Regions from separate parts of the Pseudokineococcus lusitanus genome, predicted to be linked through region 2. Evidence: riboswitches for the same ligand, from Rfam matches in the RefSeq annotation. Region 2 holds a riboswitch; each other region holds the start of a gene.
The links. Region 2 has a riboswitch for S-adenosylmethionine ahead of EDC03_RS13415 (LLM class flavin-dependent oxidoreductase). Riboswitches for the same ligand answer to the same signal wherever they lie in the genome.

Region 1: it holds a riboswitch for S-adenosylmethionine, as region 2 does, so the genes downstream of both, metX (homoserine O-acetyltransferase MetX) here and EDC03_RS13415 (LLM class flavin-dependent oxidoreductase) in region 2, are expected to answer to the same signal.
Region 3: it holds a riboswitch for S-adenosylmethionine, as region 2 does, so the genes downstream of both, EDC03_RS05645 (bifunctional o-acetylhomoserine/o-acetylserine sulfhydrylase) here and EDC03_RS13415 (LLM class flavin-dependent oxidoreductase) in region 2, are expected to answer to the same signal.

The regions. Positions count from the first base shown of each region.
Region 1 covers NZ_RJKN01000011.1:17,980-25,090, reverse strand. Annotated here, with positions in the region: gene EDC03_RS16400 (universal stress protein) at 121-528, opposite strand; gene EDC03_RS16395 (NUDIX domain-containing protein) at 635-1,150, shown strand; gene metX (homoserine O-acetyltransferase MetX) at 1,163-2,338, opposite strand; SAM riboswitch class IV at 2,474-2,585, opposite strand; gene EDC03_RS16385 (DUF4192 domain-containing protein) at 2,676-4,076, opposite strand; gene EDC03_RS16380 (YkvA family protein) at 4,214-4,636, opposite strand; gene EDC03_RS16375 (hypothetical protein) at 4,778-5,425, opposite strand; gene EDC03_RS18315 (ATP-dependent DNA ligase) at 5,565-7,111, shown strand, end outside.
Region 2 covers NZ_RJKN01000007.1:73,250-80,360, forward strand. Annotated here, with positions in the region: gene EDC03_RS13400 (amino acid ABC transporter permease) at 1-603, opposite strand, end outside; gene EDC03_RS13405 (GNAT family N-acetyltransferase) at 600-1,133, opposite strand; gene EDC03_RS13410 (NtaA/DmoA family FMN-dependent monooxygenase) at 1,130-2,509, opposite strand; gene EDC03_RS13415 (LLM class flavin-dependent oxidoreductase) at 2,506-3,678, opposite strand; SAM riboswitch class IV at 3,707-3,816, opposite strand; gene EDC03_RS13420 (FAD/NAD(P)-binding protein) at 3,920-5,659, shown strand; gene EDC03_RS17915 (hypothetical protein) at 5,656-5,889, shown strand; gene EDC03_RS13425 (flavin reductase family protein) at 5,886-6,374, shown strand; gene EDC03_RS13430 (choice-of-anchor G family protein) at 6,404-7,111, opposite strand, start outside.
Region 3 covers NZ_RJKN01000002.1:519,205-526,315, reverse strand. Annotated here, with positions in the region: gene EDC03_RS05655 (alpha/beta fold hydrolase) at 13-840, shown strand; gene EDC03_RS05650 (sensor domain-containing protein) at 837-2,627, shown strand; SAM riboswitch class IV at 2,684-2,798, shown strand; gene EDC03_RS05645 (bifunctional o-acetylhomoserine/o-acetylserine sulfhydrylase) at 2,888-4,219, shown strand; gene EDC03_RS05640 (DUF4188 domain-containing protein) at 4,280-4,768, opposite strand; gene EDC03_RS05635 (TetR/AcrR family transcriptional regulator) at 4,767-5,510, shown strand; gene EDC03_RS05630 (patatin-like phospholipase family protein) at 5,638-7,111, shown strand, end outside.

The DNA of each region.
Region 1 (7,111 bases), on a different contig from region 2:
GGGCTCCCCCGGCACCTCTGGGCCGCCGGGGTGGTGGGCGCGTCGCGCGGCGGGCACGACGGCGCGCCGCCGGGGCGTCCGGCGGCGGCGGTGGGGGCGGCGTGCGGCGCCGGGCCCGGGTCAGACGGGCTTGACCGCGAGGACGGGGCAGGGGGCGTCGAAGAGGATCCGCTGGGCGCCGGAGCCCAGCACGAGCTTGCCCACGGGGGTGCGGCGCCGCAGGCCGATGACGACGAGGGCGGCGCCCTCGTCGATCGCGACGCGGAGGAGGTCGGCCGACGGCTCGGCCCCGGGCGTGAGGGCGCGCAGCTCGTGGGCGGGGGCGTCAGCGCCGAGCGCGGCCTCGACCTCGGGCCGCAGCTCCTCGAGGGCGCGGGTGCTCGTGGCGACCGGGTCCGGGTCGTCCGGGTCGGCCCGCCGGTTGTCGACGACGACGACGCGGGAGCGCCGGCGCGCGGCCTCCGCGAGCCCTGCGGCGAGGGCGGCGCGCCCCTCGCGGGTCGGCACGTACCCGACGACCACGGTCATGGGTGCCCCCTCCTCGACGGCCCGTCCGGAGGTCCGGCGGGGCGCCCCCGGGCGCGCCGCGGAGGCTACCCGACACCCCGTCGGCCGCCGTGCGTAGCGTGGGGCCGTGGGCGACGGCGACGGGTGGGTGACCGCCGCGGGCGGGGTGCGGCGCTGGGGCCGCCACGGCGCCGCCGGGCTCCTGCTCGTCAACGACGGCTCGGGCGACGACGGCGCCGAGGGGCCGGCGGGCTCCCGGGTCCTGCTGCAGCTGCGCGCCGGGTGGACCCACCTCGGCGGCACGTGGGGGCTGCCCGGCGGCGCCGTCGACAGCCACGAGGACGCCGACGCCGGCGCGCTGCGCGAGGCCCACGAGGAGACCGGGCTCGACCCGGCCGCCGTCGAGGTCCTCGGCCGGCGCGTCACCGCGGACCTCGGCGTCTGGCGCTACACGGTCGTCCTGGGCCGCCGTCGCCGCGGCGCCCCGCCGCAGGCGCCGCACGCGGCCACGGCGGAGTCCGACGACGTCCGCTGGGTCGCCCTCGACGACGTCGGCGCCCTGCCGCTGCACCCCGGGCTCGTCGGCACGTGGGCCGGCCTGCGGGCGTGGGTCGAGCGGTCCACGTCCGCCCCGCCCGCCTGACCGCCGGGCCGCTCAGCCGTCGACGGGCCCCCCGGGACGGCCGAGCAGGTCGCGCACGACGGCCGCGACCGCCGCGTGCTCGGTGAGGAAGCCGTCGTGGCCCGCGGGCGAGTCGACGACGTGGAGGGCGGGCGTGCCGGGCAGGCCCGCCACGAGCTCCTCGCCGAGCGCCACCGGGTAGAGCCGGTCCGAGGAGATGGCCACGACCGCCGTCGTGGCGGTGACCGCGGCCAGCGCGGCGCCGGTCCCGCCGCGGCCCCGGCCGACGTCGTGGCCGTTCATCGCCCGGGTGAGGGCGACGTACGAGCCCGCGTCGAAGCGCCGCACGAGCTTGTCGGCGTGGTGGTCGAGGTAGGACTCGACCGCGTAGCGGCCGCCCCGGGCGGGGTCCTCCCCCGGCTGCGCCGTCCGCCCGAAGCGGGCCTCGAGCTCGGGCGCCGCGCGGTACGTGGCGTGCGCGACGCGGCGGGCGACGCCGAGGCCCGTGTGGGGCCCCGCGCCGTCGGGCGCGTCGTGGTAGTCGCCCCCGGCGTAGCCCGGGTCGCCCTCGACGGCGGCCAGCTGGGCCGCGGCCCAGGCGATCTGGTCGGCGCCGCTCGCCGCGCAGGCGGCCAGCACGAGCAGCCGGCGGACCCGGCCGGGGTGCGTGACGCCCCACTCGAGGGCGCGCATGCCCCCCATCGACCCGCCGACGACGAGCGCCCACGCCGGCACGCCCAGCGCGTCGGCGAGCGCCGCCTCGACGGCGACCTGGTCGCGGACGGAGACGGCCGGGAACCGGCTCCCCCACGGCCGGCCGTCGGGCGCGGGCGACGACGGACCGGTCGTGCCCTGGCAGCCGCCGAGGACGTTGGCCGCCACGACGCACCAGCGGTCGGTGTCGAGGGCCCGGCCCGGGCCGACGAGCTCGTCCCACCAGCCCGGGGTGGGGTGACCGGGCCCGGCGGGCCCCGCGACGTGGCTGTCCCCCGTCAGCGCGTGGCAGACGAGGACGACGTTCGACCGGTCGTCGGCCATCTCGCCCCACGTCTCGTAGGCCACGACGACGTCGGGGAGCACGTCTCCGCCCTCCAGCGCGACGGCGCCGACCCGCGCGAAGCGGCGGGAGCCGACCGGGTCGCCGGGGCGCCACGCGCCCGAGGCGGGCGGCGCGGGACGGGCGGCCCGGGACGCCGGGACCGGCGGCACGACGACCGGGCCGTCCGCCGGCGAGCCCTGCGCGCCCACGGCCGGCGGGGGCACCGCCGGCGGGGGCGGGACGGTGCGCTCCTCGGTGCGGGTGCTGCCCACGACGGCCTCCGGGGGTCCCAGGGGCCGACGGGCGGCCCGCGCTTGCCCGCCGCATGCCGGCGGGCCCGGTCATCACCCGGGGCACCCCACCGCGGAGGAGGGTTGCCGCCCAGCGAGCCGGGGCTCCGCGCTGGGACTCTTGACCTGGCGCGGACGGTAGCAAGGGCCCCGCCGCGACCGCACCGCCCGTCCGGCCGTCGGGCGGCGCCCCGGGGCCCGCAGGCCCCGCGCCGGGTCAGCCCGCGGGCGCCTCCTCGTCGTCCTGCCGGCGGGCCCGCACCCAGGCGGGGACCGCCCCCGCGTCGACGAGGTCGAGGACGAGCCGCGCCATCGGCACGGCGGGCCGGACCTCGAGCGCGCGCTCGGCGCAGGCGACCGCGCGGGCGCCGTCGCCGGACCACCACGCCGTCCACGCGAGCGCCCCGAGGGCGTGGGCGCCCACCCGGTCGGGCAGGTGCCGCACGACGGCCGCGAGCACCCCCTCCGCGGCGGCCACGAGCGCCGGGTCCGGGACCGCGGCGCCCGCCGGCCGGCCGACGACCGCCTCGAGCAGCGCCTCCGCGCGCTCGTCGGGGCCCTCGGCCGCCACCCGCTCCGGCACGTCGCCCGCCCCCGCGAGGCAGCTGACGAGGACGGCGTCGCGCACCCACGGGTCGGCCAGGGCCGCGCCGACCCGGCCGAGCAGCACGGGGTCGTGGAGGTCCTCCGCCGGCCCGCGACGGCCGGGCGCGTCCCCGCCGGGCGGAGCGGCCAGCCGCTCGACCTCGACGGCACCGCGGAAGGACGCCAGCGCGTCCGCGCGGAGCCGGGCGGCGCGGGCCGGGTCGCCCTCGGCGCGGCGCGTGCGGCGCCGGGCCGTCGCGGCGGCCCGGACCGCCTCCTCGCGCGCGTCGGCGGCCGCGGGCCGCAGGTCGTCGAGCAGGGCGTCCCGCGACCGCAGCGGCGCGGACCCACGGGCGACCATCTCGACGGCGGCGAGGCTGCCGTCGAGGGCGGCGAGGGGCTCTCCCTCCGGCGGGCAGCACGCGTCCCGGCAGCCGAGGCGGCGCAGGCGGTCCCCGTCGACCCACCACGCGTCGCCGAGCCGCAGGCCGCGGCCGACGCAGGCCCCGGCGACGAGGACGTCGACGAGGCCCGCGAGCGACAGGTCCCGCGGGTCCGGGCCCCCGGGGTGGCCGCCGCCCAGCAGGTCGGCGGGCACGGCGTCGTCGTAGACGACCGCGACGACGGCGGACGCGCCGTCGCGCACGGCGAGGTCGACCGCGTGGTCCACGAGGCGCCCCAGCAGGTCGACGAGGTCGGCGGGCACCTGCCGGAGCGCCAGCAGCGCCCGCTCCCGGTCGGCGAGGGCGGGCAGGTCGACCCGCGAGACGAGGCCCACGCGCCGGCGGGGTCCCCGCAGGCTCACGAGGACGAGGCTGCGCGCCGGGACGAAGCCCAGCTGGTGCGGCACGAGGGCCACGAGGTCGCGCGGGTCGCCCACGCGGAGCACCTCGGGGGCGCGCACCTGCGGGGGCAGGAGGGGCGCCGTCCGCGGCCGGCTCCTCGCCCCCTCGGCGGCGGTGGGGCACGGGCGGCCGCGGCGACGGCGCGAGGTGGTCGTGTCGTCGCGGCGGGGGGCGGGTGAGGTCGTCATGACGGCGAGCGTGGGGCGCCGGACGTCGGCGCGGGGACGCCCTCCACAGGGGGGGTCCCGGGCGGGGGCCCGGCGCGCACCGGGGCGCCGTCGAGGGCGCCGTCCACAGGACGTCGCCCCCGGCGGCGGGCGGGAGGTCAGACGACGACGCTGCCCTGGACGGTCTCGCGACCGGGCTCGGCGGCGCGGTCCGTGCCGGCGCCCTCGGGGCCGTCGGCGGCGGGGCGGCCCGCCTTCTCCCAGCGCAGGAAGGCGGTGGTCTCGTCGACGACCGCGCCGGCGAGCCACGTGAGGACGAGCGCGTCGTCGACGAGGCCCGCGAGGAGGAAGACCGCCTCGGGGACGAGGTCGACGGGCGAGACGACGTAGCCGACGGCGAGCGCCATGAGCGCGAGCCGGCTCGTCGTCGTGCCGGTGTAGCGGCCGCGCACCACGGCGGTGACGAGCCGCGGGAGGGCGGTGAGCTGCTCGCGCAGGCCGGGGTCGCCGGCCCGGCGGGCGCCCATGAGCGCGGCCGCCAGCGCGCGCCAGGCGCCGCGGTGGTGGGTGCGTGCGGACAAGGGGGCCTCCCGGTCGTCGGGCGGGGCGGCAGGGCGCCCCGCTGCGACCAGGGTAGGTCGCCCGTGCCCGGGCGTCCCCCGAGAGGGACGGGGTCGCGCGGGCCCGCCGTCGCGGCGGGCCCGCGCCGACGGCCGGCCGCGTCAGGCGGCGCGGCGCGCCAGCCCGCGGGCGCCGCCCGCGGGGAAGTCCTCGCGGGCGCGCTTGCCGATGCCGCGCATGAGCCACGCGTCCGCGCCGCCGCCGATGACGCCCCCGGCGACCGGGACGAAGCGCCCGAGGCGGCCGACGGTCCGGGCGCCCATCTGGCCGAGCAGGCGGAAGCCGAGGCCCTTGTTGACGGCCACGCGCAGGGGGTGCGGCAGCCCGCGCAGGAGCGTGCGCGACAGCAGCCCGCCGCCCGCGCCCGCGACGGGCAGCGACGCGCCGGCGCCGACGAGCGACTCCAGCACCTCGGCGCGGACGCCGGCGTCCCGCAGGTCGTACCCGCGCAGGTGCGCCACCGCGGCCACGAGCCGGGTGCCGAGCGCGTAGAAGCCGATGACGTTGGCGGGCAGGGCCACGGGCAGGGTCACGAGGCCGCCGAGCCCGGTGACGAAGCCCTCGGCGCCGGCGAGCCGCAGGTGGCGCCCCACGAGCGCCTCGACGGCCTTCTCGACGTCGCCGTCGGCCTTGGCCAGGGCCTTCTCGGCCGCCTCGTCGGCGGCGTCCAGCGGCCCGACGCCGCGGATCCCCAGGTCGACGAGGCGCTGGACGAGGCCGGACGCGGCCTTCTCGCGGTCGCTGGTCACGGGGTCCTCCGGTGCGGTCGTGGTGTCCCCGCCGGCCCGGGGACCGGGACGGCGGGCTCGTGCCCCCGGCACGGTGCGGCCGGGCCCCGCCCGGCGGGGCGGCGGCGCCGTCGTCGGCGGGCGCGCCCATGATGGCCGGATGCTGCTCGCCGCGCTCGCCGCCCGCCTCGAGGAGGTCGCCGCCACGTCGTCGCGGCGGGAGAAGGCGGAGGTCCTCGCCGGGCTGCTGCGGCAGGCGGGGCCCGCCGAGCTGCCGGTCCTCGTGCGCTACCTCGAGGGCGAGCTGCCCCAGCGGCGCACCGGCCTCGGCTGGCGCTCGCTCGCCGGCGGCCCGCCGCCGGCCGCCGCGGCCACGCTCGAGGTGCTCGACGTCGACGCGGCCATGGCGGCCGCGGCCGCCGAGCAGGGGCCGGGCTCCACCGGACGGCGCCGGGGCCACCTCCTCGACCTCATGGGCCGGGCCACGGCGGCCGAGCAGCACCTCGTCGCCGGCCTCGTCTCCGGCGAGCTGCGGCAGGGCGCCCAGCGGGGCGTGCTCGTCGAGGCGCTGGCCGGGGCCGCCGGGGTGCCGGCCGCCGTCGTGCGCCGTGCCCTCACCCTGAGCGGCGACGTCGTGGAGGTGGCCGTCGCGGCGCTGGGCGCCGACGGTCCCGCCGCCGCCCGGGCGGCGCTCGAGGCGGTCCGGCTCGAGGTGGGCCGCCCCGTCTCCCCCATGCTCGCCGCGAGCGCGCCCGACGTGCCGGCGGCCCTCGCCCGGACGGGGGCCGCCGTCGTGGAGTGGAAGCTCGACGGGGTCCGCGTGCAGGTGCACCGGGACGAGGGCCCGGACGGCTCGCCGCGCGTCCGCGTCTGGACGCGCACGCTCGAGGAGGTCACGGGCTCGCTGCCCGAGGTCGTCGCCGCGGTCGCGGCGCTGCCGGCGCGCACGCTCGTCCTCGACGGCGAGGTGCTGCTCCTGCGCCCGGCGGACGACGCGGACGAGGCGGACGACGCGGACGACGCGGACGACGGCGTGCCCGCGTGGCAGCGACGACGCCCCGCACCCTTCCAGGAGACGTCGAGCCGGGTCGCCACCCGCGGGGCCCGCGCCGTCGCGGTCGCCGCGGCCGGGGCCGGGGCCGGCGACGAGCTCCCGGCGGAGCAGCCCGCCCCCGCCGGCGCCGTGCCCGGCCCGGCGGTGCGGACGTCCCCCGACGCCGGAGACGGCGACGGCGACCCCTCGCCGCTGCAGCTGGTGCTCTTCGACGTCCTCCACCGGGACGGCGAGGACCTGCTCGACGCCCCGCTCCGGCGACGGCGGGAGGTGCTGCTCGACCTCGCGCCGCACCTCGCCGTGCCCGGGGCGGCCGCGGCCCCCCGCGCCGACGGGGACGAGGACGGCGACGACCCGTCGGCGCCGGCGGCGGCGCTCGCGCGCGAGGCCCTGGCCCGCGGGCACGAGGGCGTCGTCGTCAAGGGCGCCGGCTCCCCCTACGCCGCCGGCCGGCGCGGCGCCGCCTGGGTCAAGGTGAAGCCGCGGCTGACGCTGGACCTCGTCGTCCTGGCCGTGGAGCGGGGCTCGGGCCGTCGGCGGGGGCAGCTGTCCAACCTCTGGCTCGGGGCGCGCGACCCCGAGGGGCGCTTCGGCCCGCCCGGCGGCGCCGTCATGCTCGGCAAGACCTTCAAGGGCCTCACCGACGCGATGCT
Region 2 (7,111 bases):
GCCGAGCGAGGCGGCCGCCTCGAGCTGCCCCTGGTCGACCGAGAGGATGCCGCCGCGCACGATCTCGGCGGAGTAGGCGGCCTGGTGCAGGCCCAGGCCGAGGACGGCCGCGCCGAACTTGTCGATGAGGGAGAGCGTCTCGACGCTGACGAAGGACGGCCCGAAGGGGATGCCGAGGTCGAGGGTCTGGTACAGGTACGCGAGGTTGTACCAGAGCAGCAGCTGGAGGATCAGCGGCACCGAGCGGAACACCCAGGTGTAGCCCCAGCTCACGGCCTGCAGCAGCGGCGAGGACGACAGGCGCATGAGCGCCAGCACCGTGCCGAGCGCGAAGCCGAGGACCGCGGTGACGAGCGTCAGCCGGATGGTCATCCAGACGCCGCGGACGATCGACTCCTCCGTGAGGTACGCGCCGACGACGTCCCACTCCCACCGCGGGTTCGTCACCAACGAGTTGAGGGCCATCGCGAGCAGCACGGCGACGGCGGCCGTCGCCACCCAGCGGCCGGGGTGCCGGGCCGGGACGACCCGCAGCTCGTCGTAGGGCGTGCCGGTGGGCGGCGGCGCGGCCGTCTCGGGGCGCGAGGCGAGCGAGGAGCTCATGAGGGGTCCCCCAGGGTCGTGGTGAAGGCGTAGAACCGCTGGTCCTCGGGCAGCCGGCGCAGGGCGTCGGCGTCGGTGGGGCGGGGCACGGCCGGGTCGAAGAGCGGCGTCCACCCGGCGGCGAGGTAGAGCCCCACCGCCTCCGGCTGGCGCGGTCCGGTGGTCAGGTACATCGAGGCGTAGCCGGCGGCCGCGGCCCGGGCCTGCAGCTCGGCGAGCACCCGCCGGGCCAGGCCTCGGCGGCGGTGCGACCCCGCCGTCCACATCCGCTTGACCTCGGCGGTGCCCGCCCGCTCGTGCCGGCGGTACGCCCCGCCGGCCACGGGGGCGCCGTCCTCGACGAGCAGGAGCAGCTCGCCGTCCGGCGGGAGGAAGTCCGTCGCGGGGTAGCGGGCCATCTCCTGCCCCGCCCCGCCGAAGAGGTCGCCGTACCGGGCGCCGTACTCGGCGGCCAGCTCGGTGAACAGCGGTGCGGCCAGCGGGTCGTCGGGGTGCACGCGCACGACCTCGAGCCCCGGGGCGGCGGTCACCGGGCCACCAGCCGTCGGTCGTCGGCGGGGGCCGTCGTCGGGCGGCGCGCGGGCCCGAGGCCGAGGTGGTCCCGGAGCGTCGGGCCCGCGTAGTCCGCGCGGAAGACGCCGCGCTCCTGCAGCAGCGGGACGACCCGGGCCGCGACGTCGTCGAGGCCGGTCGGGGTGAGGTGCGGCACGAGGATGTAGCCGTCGCAGGCGCGGCACTGCACCGCCTCGTCGACCTGCCGCGCGACCGACGACGGCGTCCCGACGAGGCCGCCGCGGTCGCCGACGGCGATGACGAGCTCGCGGATCGACCAGCGGTTCGCCGCGGCCTGCTCCCGCCACTGCCGGGCGAGGGCGGCGGGGTCCCGGTGGTGGCGGACGCGGCCACGGGTCACCGACACGTGCTCGGGCTCCGGGTCCTCGGCCGGCAGCGGGCCGTCGGGGTCGTACGCGGTGAGGTCGCGGCCCCAGAGCTGCTCGAGGAACGCGATCGCCGCCGGCCCGGTCACCTGCTGCTCCCGGACGTGGCGGGCCCGGTCCCGCGCCTCGGCCTCGGTGTCCCCGAGGACGACGGTGACCGCGGGCAGCACCTTGAGGTCGTCCTCCGTCCGCCCGTGCGCGGCGAGGCGGCCCTTGACGTCGGCGTAGAACGCCTGCCCGGCCTCGACCGTCGAGTGCGCCGTGAAGACGACGTCGGCCTCGCGGGCGGCGAGGTCGCGGCCCTCGGCGGAGTCGCCCGCCTGGAAGAGGACGGGGTGTCCCTGCGGGCCCCGGGGGGTGCCGGGCTCGCCGCGCACCGTGAACTGGCGTCCCCGGTGGTCGACGGGGCGGACGGCGCCGGGGCGCAGGAAGGTCTCCCCGGCCCCCGCCGCGGCGACGGCGTCGTCGTCCCAGGCGTCCCAGAGCTGCCGGGCGACGTCGAGCAGCTCGGCGGCCCGGGTGTAGCGCTCGGCGTGGGGCAGGAAGCCGCCGCGGCGGAAGTTGGCGCCGTGGAAGGCGTCCGAGCTCGTGACGACGTTCCAGCCGGCCCGCCCGCGGGACAGCAGGTCGAGCGTGGCCCACTGCCGTGCGAGCTCGTAGGGCTCGTTGAAGGTCGTCGTGATGGTGCCGACCAGCCCGAGGCGCTCGGTGACGGCGGCGAGCGCCGCCAGCACGGGCAGGGTGTCGGGGCGCCCGACGACGTCGAGGTCGAACAGCTCGCCCTTGTGCTCGCGCAGCCGCAGGCCCTCGGCGAGGAAGAAGAAGTCGAGGCGGGCCTCCTCGGCGGTCCGGGCCAGGTGCTCGAACGAGGAGAGGTCGACCTGGCTGCGCGACCGGGGGTCCGTCCACACGGTGGTGCTGTTGACGCCGGGGAAGTGGGCGCCGAGGTGCACCTGGCGGCGGCTCATCGCGCACCGCCCGCGGTGGCGGGGACCCGGGCGTACCGGGACGCCGGGCGGTCCAGGCCGAGCGTGCCCCGCAGGGTGCGGGCGGGGGGCCCGGTCGGCCGCAGGCCCCGGCGTCGCAGCAGCGGCACGACGTCGTCGACGAGCGCGTCGAGGTCGAGCGGCAGGACCGCGGGCCGGACGACGACGCCGTCGACGCCGGCCCCGCCGTCGCGGCCGCCGGTCCAGGCCCCGACGAGGTCGGCGAGCCCCGCCGCGTCGCCGACGTGCTCGACGGTCCCGGGGTTCGTGTTCGTGGGCGTCCACCGGTCCAGCGCGTCGCGGCGCTCGGCGGCGTCCGGCCCGAGCCAGGCGACGACCTCCACGAGGAGCGCGACCTCCTCGGGGTCCCGGCCCGCCTCCGCGACGAGCCGGTGGAGCGCCCGGCGGTGCGCGACGGCCGTCGCGAGGTCGTGGGCGGGCACGCGGACGACGTCCGCCCGCCGGGCGGCGAACCGCAGGGCGGCGGCGCTGTCGGCCCGGACGACGACCGGCGGCCGGCCCTGGGGCGAGCGCGGGGTGATCGAGGCGCCGGCCACGGAGAACGGGTCGCCCTCGAAGGCGACGGCGTGGATGCGGTCGCGGTCGACGAACCGCCCGGTGGCGACGTCGCGGACCTCCGCGTCGTCCTCCCAGCTGTCCTCCATCCGCGCCACGACCTCGGCGACGTCGTCGGCCTCCGCCCAGAGCTCCTCCTCCTCGAGGGCGCCGCCGGCGACGTCCTTGCGCCCGACGAGCGCGGCCTCCTCGGGGGACCTGCTGACGGCGACCTCCCAGCCCGCGCGGCCGCGGCTCACCCAGTCGAGGGTCTGCACCGCCTTGCCCACGTGGAAGGGCTCGGTGTGCGTCGTCGTCACGGTCGGGACGAGACCGACCCCCGTGGTGAGCGGCGCGACGAAGGAGGCGGTGAGCAGGGGGTCGAGACGGCCGCGGACCCCGCCGTCGACGTCCGCGGGGCCGAGGCCGCCGGGCAGGAGGACGAGGTCGAGCCCGCCGCGCTGCGCCGCCCGCACGAGGGAGACCCAGCGGGCCGGGTCGTGGAGGTGGCCGGGGTCGGCGGCGGGGAGCCGCCAGGCGGCGGGGTGGGCGCCGGCGTCGGACAGCTCGACGCCGAGGAGGGGGGTGGGGGGCATGGGTGCTCCTCGTGCGGGGCCCGGAGGGCCTGCGGACTTGCGGGCGCGTCGCGCCCGCCAGGTCGTCACCCGGGGCACCCCGTGTCGGCGGGGGGTTGCCGGCCAGCGAGCCGGGACTTCGCGCTGGCGCTCAGGACCTGGTCGGGACCGTAGGGCGCCGTCGCTGTTGACGTCAAACATGATCGACCTGGTAGACAATGTCGACGACGCACCGTCACCGCACCCCTTCCGGGAGCCCGCCATGCCCCTGCCCGCCCAGCGCCCCGCCCGACCTCCCACGCTCGTCGTCGTCGGCGCGGGCCCCACCGCCGTCGGTGTCCTCGAGCGCCTCCTGGCCAACGCCCCCGTGCTGTCCGGGGGGCGACGGGCCCGGGTCCACCTCGTCGACCCCTTCCCGCCCGGCGGCGGCCGGGTCTGGCGCTCCGAGCAGCCCGACCTGCTCCGCGCCAACTCGCTCGTGGGCGACGTGACCGTCCTGCCCGACGCCTCCGTGCACGTCGAGGGGCCGGTCGGCGCAGGCACGACGCTGGCGGAGTGGGTGCGGGAGGTCGCCGCCGCCCGCCCCGACGACGACCCCGTCGGCCGCGAGGCCCGGCGCCTGACGCCCGCGTCCTTCCCCTCCCGTCCGCTCGTCAGCGCCTACCTCGGCTGGGTGCTCGAGCAGGTGGTCGCCGACGCCGCGCCGTGGCTGGACGTCCGGCACCACGCCGCCCGCGCGGTCGACCTCGCGGACGGGCCCGACGGCGCCGTCGTCCGGCTGGCCGACGGCACCCTGCTCGCCGCCGACGTCGTGCTCCTCGCGCAGGGGCACCTCGACGCCCGCCCCACGGCCGCGGAGCGGGAGCTGGCCGCCGACGCCGCCCGCCACGGCCTCACCTACGTGCCCACCGCCTACACCGCCGACGCCGACCTGTCGGTCGTCCCGGCGGGCGAGGACGTCCTCGTGCGGGGCGCCGGGCTGGCGTTCGTCGACCTCGCGGTGCTGCTCACCGGCGGCCGCGGCGGCCGCTTCGAGCGGGGGGACGACGGCCGGCTGCGGTACCTGCCGTCGGGGCGCGAGCCGGTCCTCCACGTGGGGTCGCGCCGCGGCGTCCCCTACCGCTCCAAGCTGGGCTACCCGTGGGCGGGACCCCCTGTGCCGCTGCGCTTCTTCACCCCCGCCGCCGTCGACGAGGCCCTCGGCGACCGGCAGGTCGACCTCCGCGCCGACCTCGCCCCGCTCGTGGCGCGCGAGCTGGCGTGGGCGCACTACACCGAGCTCTTCCGGACCTCGCCCGGGCGGACCGCCGTCGGGTGGGACGACTTCGCCGAGGCCTTCGTGGCCGCCGGCGACCGCACGGCCGAGCGGGCCCTCGTCGAGCGGTCCGTCCCGGACCCGCGCGACCGGTTCGACCTCGCCGCCCTCGACCGGCCGCTGGCCGGACGCCGGCTCGACGACGCCGCGTCGCTGCAGGAGGCCGTCCGGGAGCACGTGCGCGCCGACCTGGAGCGGGCGGCCGACCCCGCCTTCTCCTCCGACGCCGCGGTGTTCACCGCGCTGCTGCGCTGCCACGGGACGGTCGCGGCGCTCGTCGCCGCCCGTCGGCTCACCCCCCGCTCGGAGGCCGAGGACGTCTCCGGCTGGTGGACGAACCTCTTCAGCTACCTCGCCAGCGGTCCGCCCGGGCCACGCCTGGAGGAGCTCCTCGCGCTGTCCGAGGCGGGCCTGCTGCACTTCCTCGGCGCCGAGACCGAGGTCGGGCTCGACGAGGCGGCCGGTGTCTTCACGGCCCGCTCGGCGAGCCGGCCCGGTACGACGACGGCGCGCGTCCTCGTCGACGCCCGGCTGCCGCAGCCGGACGTCACGGCGACGACCGACCCGCTCGTCGCGGGCCTGCTCGCCCGCGGCGCCGCCCGCGAGCGCACCAGCGCCGACCCGGGCGCCGAGGGCGGGGCCGGCGCACGGGCCGGCTCGACGTCGACACGGCGCTGCACGTCGTGACGGCGGACGGCACGCCGCACCCGCGCGTCCTCGCCGCCGGCTTCTGGACGGCGGGGGCGCAGGTCGCGGCCTTCGCCCGCCCCGGCACCGACGCCCCCTTCTTCCGGCAGAACGACGCGCTGGCGCGCCGGCTGTGGCGGGCGCTCGACGCCGGCCACGCCGGGGGCCCGGGTCGGCCGGACCACCTCGGGGACGCCGTCCTCGCCACCGCCGCCGGAGGAGCCCGATGACCACGACCGCCCTGCTGACGGACACCTTCCGCGAGGTGATGGCCGGCGTCTGCACGCCCGTGTCGGTCGTCACGACCCTGACCGGCGGGGCGCCGCACGGCACGACCGTGAGCGCCTTCGCGTCCCTGTCGCTCGACCCGCCCATGGTGCTGGTCTCCCTCGACCGCCGCTCCGACCTGCTGCGCCGGCTGCCGGAGGGCGGCCGCTTCGGCCTCAACGTCCTCGGCAGCGGGCAGGCGCCCCTCGCCGCGGCCTTCGCCCGCAAGGGCGACGACAAGTTCGCGGGCGTCGCCTGGGACGTCGAGGACGGGGCGCCCCGGCTGGCGGGCTGCCCCGGCTGGCTGGCCTGCACCGTGGCCGCCCGCGTCGACGGCGGTGACCACGTCGTCGTCCTCGGGCAGGTCCGCGCGGCCGCCGCGGACGGCGGCGCGCCGCTCACGTACTTCGCCCGGTCCTTCGGCACCCACCGGGCCCTCGTCGCCTGAGGCGGGCGGCCGAGCGGGAGGGCCGCGGCTCAGCGCAGCTCGCGCACCGGCCCGACGGCGGAGGTCGCCAGGCGCAGCCGCGTCGGCGCCCCGGCGGGGGCCCCGGGCACGCCGTCGCGGACCGAGACGGCCAGCGCCGCGACGTCGTAGGTGCCGGCGCCGTCGTCGCGCTGGTCGTTGACGACGAGCCGCACCGTCGTCCCCAGACCGCGCAGGGAGGTCCGCGTCGCCGTCGTGACGGCGGGGGCCGAGGCGCTGATCCCGCGGCCCAGGACGGACGCGACGCCGTCGGGCCCGAGGAGGCCGGCCTGGAGCCCGCCCGTCAGCACGCCCAGCAGCGGCCCCAGTTCGAGGCCGGCGAGCACCCGCACGGTCGCCGTGCCGGCCAGCACCTGCGTGAGCGTCCCGCGGACCGTGAGGACCTCGACGGGCAGGCCCAGGAGCCTCGCGCCGACGTCGACGCGGACCTGGGCCGCCCCCAGCGCGGTCGCGAGCGCCGTCTGCAGGTCGAGGGCGTACGCGCGCACGAGCGCGTCGACGCGGGCCTCGACGACGGCGACGAGCGCGGGGTCGAGCACGAGCTCGGTGCCGGGGGCCCGGCCGTCCAGGCCGCCCTGCACGAGGCGGGCGAGGTCGACGGTGACGGTGCCGGCCTGGAGGTCGACGACGACGTCCGTGCCCTCGCCGAGGCGGGTGCGGAGGACGGGGGCCAGGGCGCCGGCGACGTCGACGTCCAC
Region 3 (7,111 bases), on a different contig from region 2:
AGGAGGACCGTCGTGCCCGCCATCCGCGCCCCCCGGCGCACCGCCGTCAGCCGCAACAACGTCACGGAGGTCGGACGCCCCGACGGACCCGCGCTGCTGCTCCTGCACGGCTTCGGCTCCGAGCAGGGCGCCTGGCAGGCGATGCTGCCCGCGCTCGCCGCCGAGCACCGGGTCGTCCTCGTCGACCACGTCGGTGCGGGCGGGTCGGACCTGTCCGCGTACGACCGGGAGAAGTACGGGTCCCTCGACGGCTACGTGGACGACCTGCTCGAGGTCTGCGAGGAGCTCGACCTGCGCGACGTCGTCGTCGTGGCCCACAGCATCAGCGCGATGATGGCGCTGCTCGCGTCCGTCCGTGAGCCCGAGCGGTTCTCGCGCCTCGTGCTCGTCGCGCCCTCGCCCTGCTACATCGACGACCCGGCCACGGGGTACGTCGGCGGGTTCTCGCGGGAGGACGTCGACGAGCTGCTCGAGTCCCTCGACGCGAACTACTCCGCCTGGGCCGCGACCATCGCGCCGATGGTCATGGGCAACCCCGGCACCCCCGAGCTCGGCGAGCGGCTGACGGGCAGCTTCCAGGCCACCGACCCGGACATCGCCCGGCACTTCGCCCGCGTGACCTTCCACTCCGACGTCCGGCACCTGCTCGCCCGCGTCACCGTGCCCGCGCTCGTCCTGCAGTGCGTCGACGACGTCCTCGCCCCGCCCGAGGTCGGGGACCACCTCCTCGCCCGGCTGGCGGGCAGCACCCTGGTCCACCTCGACGCGAGCGGGCACTGCCCGCACCTGTCCGCGCCCGCCGAGACCGCGGCGGCCGTCCTCGCGTACCTCGACCGATGACGACGACGCTCGAGCCCTCCGCCGACGCGTCCCCGGAGGGGCGCCCGCCGCGGGCCGACGAGGCGGACCGGCTCCGGGAGCTCTACGACGACGCCCCCTGCGGCTACCTCACGACGGCGGACGACGGCACCATCACCCGGGTCAACGCGACCTTCTGCGCCTGGGCCGGCTACACCGCGGAGGAGCTCCTCGGGACGCGCCTGCCGCGGCTGCTGCCCGTGGGCGACCGCATCCTCTGGAGCGCCTCCTGCCTGCCGCGGCTGCGGGCCACCGGTGCCGTGGCCGAGACGATGGTCGAGGTCATCGCCGCGGACCGCTCCCGCCGGGCGGTCCTGCTGTCGGCGACCCTCCGGCCGGCGGCCGACGGGGTGCCGGCCGAGATCCGCGTCATCGTCCTCGCCGCCCACGAGCGGCGCCGGCACGAGCGTGACCTCGTCGACGCGCTGCGCCGTGCCCAGGAAGCCGAGCGGCAGCGGGTCGCCGTCGAGGAGGAGATGCGGCAGCGGGCGCTGCGGGACGACCTCACGGGCCTGCCCAACCGCGCCGGCCTGCTGGCCCGACTCGCCGGTGCGCCGGAGGGCGGCCGGCCGGCGTCCGCCGGGACGGCGCTGCTCTTCGTCGGCCTCGACCACTTCAAGGCGGTCAACGACAGCCTCGGTCGGGAGGCCGGCGACGAGCTGCTCCGCGTCGTCGCGCAGCGCCTCACCGCGACCGTCCGCGCGGACGGCGTCGTCGCGCGCCTGTCCGGCGACGAGTTCGTCGTCGTGGCCGACGTCGGGGACGACGGCGCCGCGCGGGCGGTGGCCGAGCGGGTGCTCGACGTCGTCACGGCGCCCGTGCTCCTGCAGGACGTCGAGATCGTCGTCACGGCGAGCGTCGGGGTCGTCCGGGCCACGCCCGACGAGACGCCGGAGCGGCTGCTCCACCACGCCGACGTCGCGATGCACCGGGCGAAGGCACGCGGCCGCGCCCGTGTCGAGCTGCACGACCCGGACGTCGTCGACCCGGCCGTCGGACGTCTCCGGCTCATCGGCGAGCTGCGCCGCGGCATCGCCGAGGGCGAGCTGCGCGTGCACTACCAGCCCCGCATGGACCTGCGGGGCGACCGTGTGGCCGGCGTCGAGGCGCTCGTGCGGTGGCAGCACCCCGAGCGCGGGCTGCTCCAGCCCGGCGACTTCATCGACGTCGCCGAGGAGTCGGGCCTCGTGCGCCGCCTCGGGGCGTGGGTGCTGGACTCCGCCGTGGCCCAGGGGGCGGCGTGGGCGCGGACGGCGGGAGGCGGCCCGACGACGGAGATCGCCGTCAACCTCTCGACGCGCCAGCTCGGCGACCCGGACCTCGTGCCGCTCGTCGCCGAGGTGCTGGACCGGCACGGGCTCGACCCGGCGCTGCTCACGCTCGAGGTGACCGAGACGGCGCTCATGGAGGACCCGGACGCGGCCGCCGCGACGCTGCGGGCGCTCAAGGCGCTCGGCGTCACCCTCGCGGTCGACGACTTCGGCACCGGTTACGCGAGCCTCACGTACCTCCAGCGGTTCCCGCTCGACGAGCTGAAGATCGACCGGTCCTTCGTCGCGGGGCTCACCGAGAGCCGCGGTGACGCGGCCATCGTCGCCACGTGCGTCCACCTCGCGCACTCCCTCGGGCTGCGGGCCGTCGCGGAGGGCGTCGAGACGCCGGACCAGCGCCGCGCCCTCGAGGACCTCGACTGCGACATGGCGCAGGGCTACCACTACGCACGGCCGCTGCCCGTGGACGAGCTCGACCGGTGGTGCGCGGCGCGCTGACCGGTCCGTGAGACACGGGTCCCGCTCGACGGACGGACGCTCCTAGGGTCGAGGCAGGTCAAGAGCGCCAGCGACAAGCCCCGGCTCGCTGGCCGGCAACCCTCCTCCTGCGGCGGGGTGCCCCGGGTGAAGACCGGGCCGCCACCCGTCCGGGCGCGGCAAGCGCGGGCTCGCACGAGCCCCTCGCCGAGGAGACCCCTGTGCCCACCACCCCTCCCGCCGACCACCCCACGCCGTCGACCGGCCTCGACGAGGAGCCGGTGACGCACGGCGTCGCCGACGAGGCGCCCGCCGCCTGGTCCTTCGAGACCCGCCAGATCCACGCCGGCGCCGCGCCCGACCCGAGCACCGGCTCGCGGGCGCTGCTTATCCACCAGACGACGTCCTTCGCCTTCCGCGACACCGAGCAGGCGGCGAACCTCTTCGCGCTGGCCGAGCTCGGCAACATCTACACGCGCATCACCAACCCGACGACGGACGCCGTCGAGAAGCGCATCGCCGACCTCGACGGCGGCGTCGGCGCGCTGCTCGTCGCGTCGGGGCAGTCGGCGGAGACGCTGGCGATCCTCAACGTCGCCGAGGCGGGAGACCACGTCGTCGCGAGCCCCAGCCTCTACGGCGGCACGGTCAACCTGCTCCGCTACACGCTGCCCAAGCTCGGCGTCACGACGACGTTCGTCGAGGACCCCGACGACCTTGACTCCTGGCGCGCCGCGGTGCGCCCCAACACGAAGGTCTTCTACGGGGAGGCCATCCCCAACCCGCGCGGCGACGTCCTCGACGTCGAGGGCGTGGCCGGCGTCGCTCACGAGGTGGGCGTGCCGCTCGTCGTCGACGCGACGGTGGCGACGCCGTACCTCCTGCGGCCGCTGGAGTGGGGCGCGGACGTCGTCGTGCACTCGGCGACGAAGTACCTCGGCGGCCACGGGACGGCGATCGGCGGGGTCGTCGTCGACGGCGGGACCTTCGACTACGCGCAGCACCCGGACCGCTTCCCGGGCTTCAACCAGCCGGACGAGAGCTACCACGGGCTCGTCTACGCGCGGGACCTCGGCGTCGGCAGCGCGCTGGGCGCGAACCTCGCATACATCCTCAAGATGAGGGTGCAGCTGCTGCGCGACCTCGGGCCGGCGATCTCGCCGTTCAACGCCTTCCTCCTCGGGCAGGGCATCGAGACGCTGAGCCTGCGGGTGGAGCGGCACGTGGCCAATGCGCAGGCGGTCGCCGAGTGGCTGGAGCAGCGGCCGGAGGTCGAGCGGGTCCAGTACGCGGGCCTGCCGTCCAGCCCGTGGCACGCGCGGCAGCAGAAGTACGCGCCGCGGGGCGCCGGCGGCGTCCTCGCCTTCGAGCTGCGCGGGGGCCTGGAGGCGGGGCGACGCTTCGTCGACGCGCTGACGCTCCACAGCCACGTGGCCAACATCGGGGACGTGCGCAGCCTCGTCATCCACCCGGCGTCGACGACGCACAGCCAGCTGGCGCCCGAGGACCAGGTCAAGGCGGGCGTGACGCCGGGGCTCGTGCGGCTGTCCGTGGGGCTGGAGCACCTCGACGACATCCGGGCGGACCTCGAGCGCGGGTTCTCCGCGGTCTGAGGTCGAGGTGGCTGCACGACGACGCGGTAGAGCGCGTCCTCGTGCAGCCACCTGCCCGGCTCAGGCGTCGACGCCGCGCATCCGCTCCGCGGCCCGCTGGCGGCGCGGCGGGACGGGGGCCGAGCGGGTCGCCGCGGCGAGCCCGTGGTCGGGCATCGAGACGTAGACGGACTCCGCACGGCCCGGGCCGACGAGGTAGGTCTCGTGGAAGATGCCGGCCGCGTCGCCGCCGCGGCGGGCCTGCTGGTTGAAGGCGCGCCAGGCGGGGAGGTGCTCGGCGTCACCCGCAGAGGCGTAGGCCTGCAGCAGGTCCCAGCTGCGCCAGTACTGCAGGAGCATGAAGGTGCGCCCGGACCAGTAGGTGCGGGCGTGGAGCAGGCCCAGCTCGGGGCGGCCCAGCTCGGCGAGCATGAGCGGCATCGCCCGGAAGACCGGCAGCCACTGCCGCGGGCTGCGGAGCCGGTTGATGCGCATGCCGATGACGAAGACGACGACGTCCTGCCCGTCGAGGTCGGCGGTGCGGCGTCCTGCGTGGACCGTGGTGCCCATGGCTCCCCCTGCGGTGGTGCTGACCGGCCGAGGTCGTCGGCGTCGATGTGGACGCCGTCAACATAGGACTACGGTGTGGACGCTGTCCACATGTGGCGCGGGGTCGCGCCGCCCGACGTCGGGAGGGGCCCTGGAGCGCGCGACCTACCACCACGGCGACCTGCGGAACGCCCTCGTGGCGGCGGCCTCGACGGCGGTCCGCGCCGCAGGGCCCACCGGGCTGTCGGTGCGCGAGGTGGCACGCGAGGTCGGCGTCAGCCCCAACGCGGCCTACCGCCACTTCGCGGGGAAGGCCGAGCTGCTGGCGACGGTCGCCGAGCACGCGCGCGGCGCGATGGGCGTCGCGATGGCGGAGCGGCTGGCGGCGGTGCCGGCGTCCGGTGACGCCGTGGCCCTGGCGCGGGCGCGCCTCGTCGCTGTCGGGCGCGGGTACGTCGAGTACGCCGTCGCCGAGCCGGGGCTCTTCCACGTCGTCTTCAACGGGCCGCCGACCACGGGCGGCCCGCCGGGCTGCGTGGGCGGGCCGGACCCCTGGTCGATGCTGCAGGACCGGCTCGACGAGCTCGACGCCGCCGGCGGGCTCGGCGTGCGGGGGCGCGCGGGGGCGGACCTCGCCGCGTGGGCGGCCGTGCACGGGCTGGCCGAGCTGCTCGTCGGGGTCCTGGCCGGGCTCGACCCGGACGAGCGGGAGCAGGCGCTGGTCCGGACCCTCGCGACGGTGGGAGCGGGGCTGGCGGGCTGACCCGGCGAGACCGACGAACGGCCGGTTCCCGGGCCCGGGAACCGGTCGTTCGTCGGTCTCGAGCGGTCGAGGCCGTGGCCCCCACCCGCCGCCGGACGCCGTCGGGGGCGGCTGCGAGCATCCGCGCGTGAGCCCTGCGACGACGCCCGTGCCACCGCCCGAGCCGCTCGGCTCCACCGCCGCCTACGCCGACCCGCGAGCGACGTGCGACGTCGTCATGCGCGGCGGCGTGACGAGCGGCGTCGTCTACCCGTGGGCCGTCTGCGAGATCGCGCGCGAGCACCGGCTGGTCCAGGTGGGCGGGACGTCGGCGGGCGCCGTCGCCGCGGCGGTGTCGGCGGCGGCGGAGCTGGGGCGCGACGGCGGGGCCACCGGACGGGGCGGGTTCGCCGTCCTCGCACGGCTGCCCGGCGACCTCGCGACGCCGACCGCCCGGCGCGGGCGCCGTCCCTCTGGCTCCCGGCTCTCCGACCTCTTCGTGCCGACCCGGGCGACGATGCCGCTGCTCGACCTCGTGCTGGCCGTGCTCGCGGCGCGGGACGGCGGCTCGTGGCCGCGGGCGGTGCTGACCGGCGTCGCCGCGGCGGGGCGGGCGCCCGGCGGCTGGTGGAGGGTCGCGGTGGGCGCGGTGCCGGGGGTGCTGCTGCTCGCGGCGGCCGTCTCGGCGTTCCCGGCGCTGGGGTGGGTCGTGGCGGGGCTGCTCGGGCTGCTGCTGACGGTGGTCGGCGTCGTGCTCGGCGCGGCGTGGGTGCACCTGCGGGCGGCGCAGGTCGCCGTGCCGGACAACCTCTTCGGCGTCTGCACGGGCATGCCCGCGGACGGCACGGCGGACGACGGCACGGCGCTGACGCCGTGGGTCACCGACCTCCTCGACGAGGCCGCGGGCCTGCCCGACGGCGCCGGCCCGCTGACCTTCGGCCACCTGTGGGCCGGTCCCGGTGCCACGCCGTTGACCGGGCTCGACGAGGCGCCCGCCGGCGCGGCGGTCCGGCTGCAGGTCGTCACGACGTCGCTGACGCACGGGCGGCCGGTGCGGCTGCCGCTCGACCCGCGGCGCCCGGGCGTGCCGCCGGTCTACGCCGACCCGGCCGAGCTCCGGCGGCTGCTGCCCGAGCGCGTCGTCGCGTGGGTCGAGGCGCACCCGCCGCCCCTGCCCGCCGACCCGGCGGAGCGCCTGGCGCGGCGCGTGCGCGACGCGCAGCTGCGGCCGCTCGTACCGCTGCCGGCGGCGTCGGACTGGCCCGTCGTCCTCGCGGTGCGGGCGAGCCTCAGCTTCCCGCTGCTCCTGTCGGCGGTGCCCTTCCGGACGGTCGACGTCCTCGCGTCGGCGGACGCCGCGCGGCGGGTGGCGGCGGTGGTGGGCGAGGTGCTGGCGGGCGACGTCCTGCCGTCGCCCGGGCCGGCGGCCGACGGACGCAGCGGGCCCGACGACGCCGCGCTGGCCGCCGTCCTCGCGCGGGTGGCCGGCGCGGCGCCGACGACCCGCCGGGTCTGGACGAGCGACGGCGGGGTCACGAGCAACTTCCCCATCCACTTCTTCGACACGGCGGCGCCCGTCCGGCCGACCTTCGGCGTCACGCTCCGGCCGGCGCGGCAGGGCG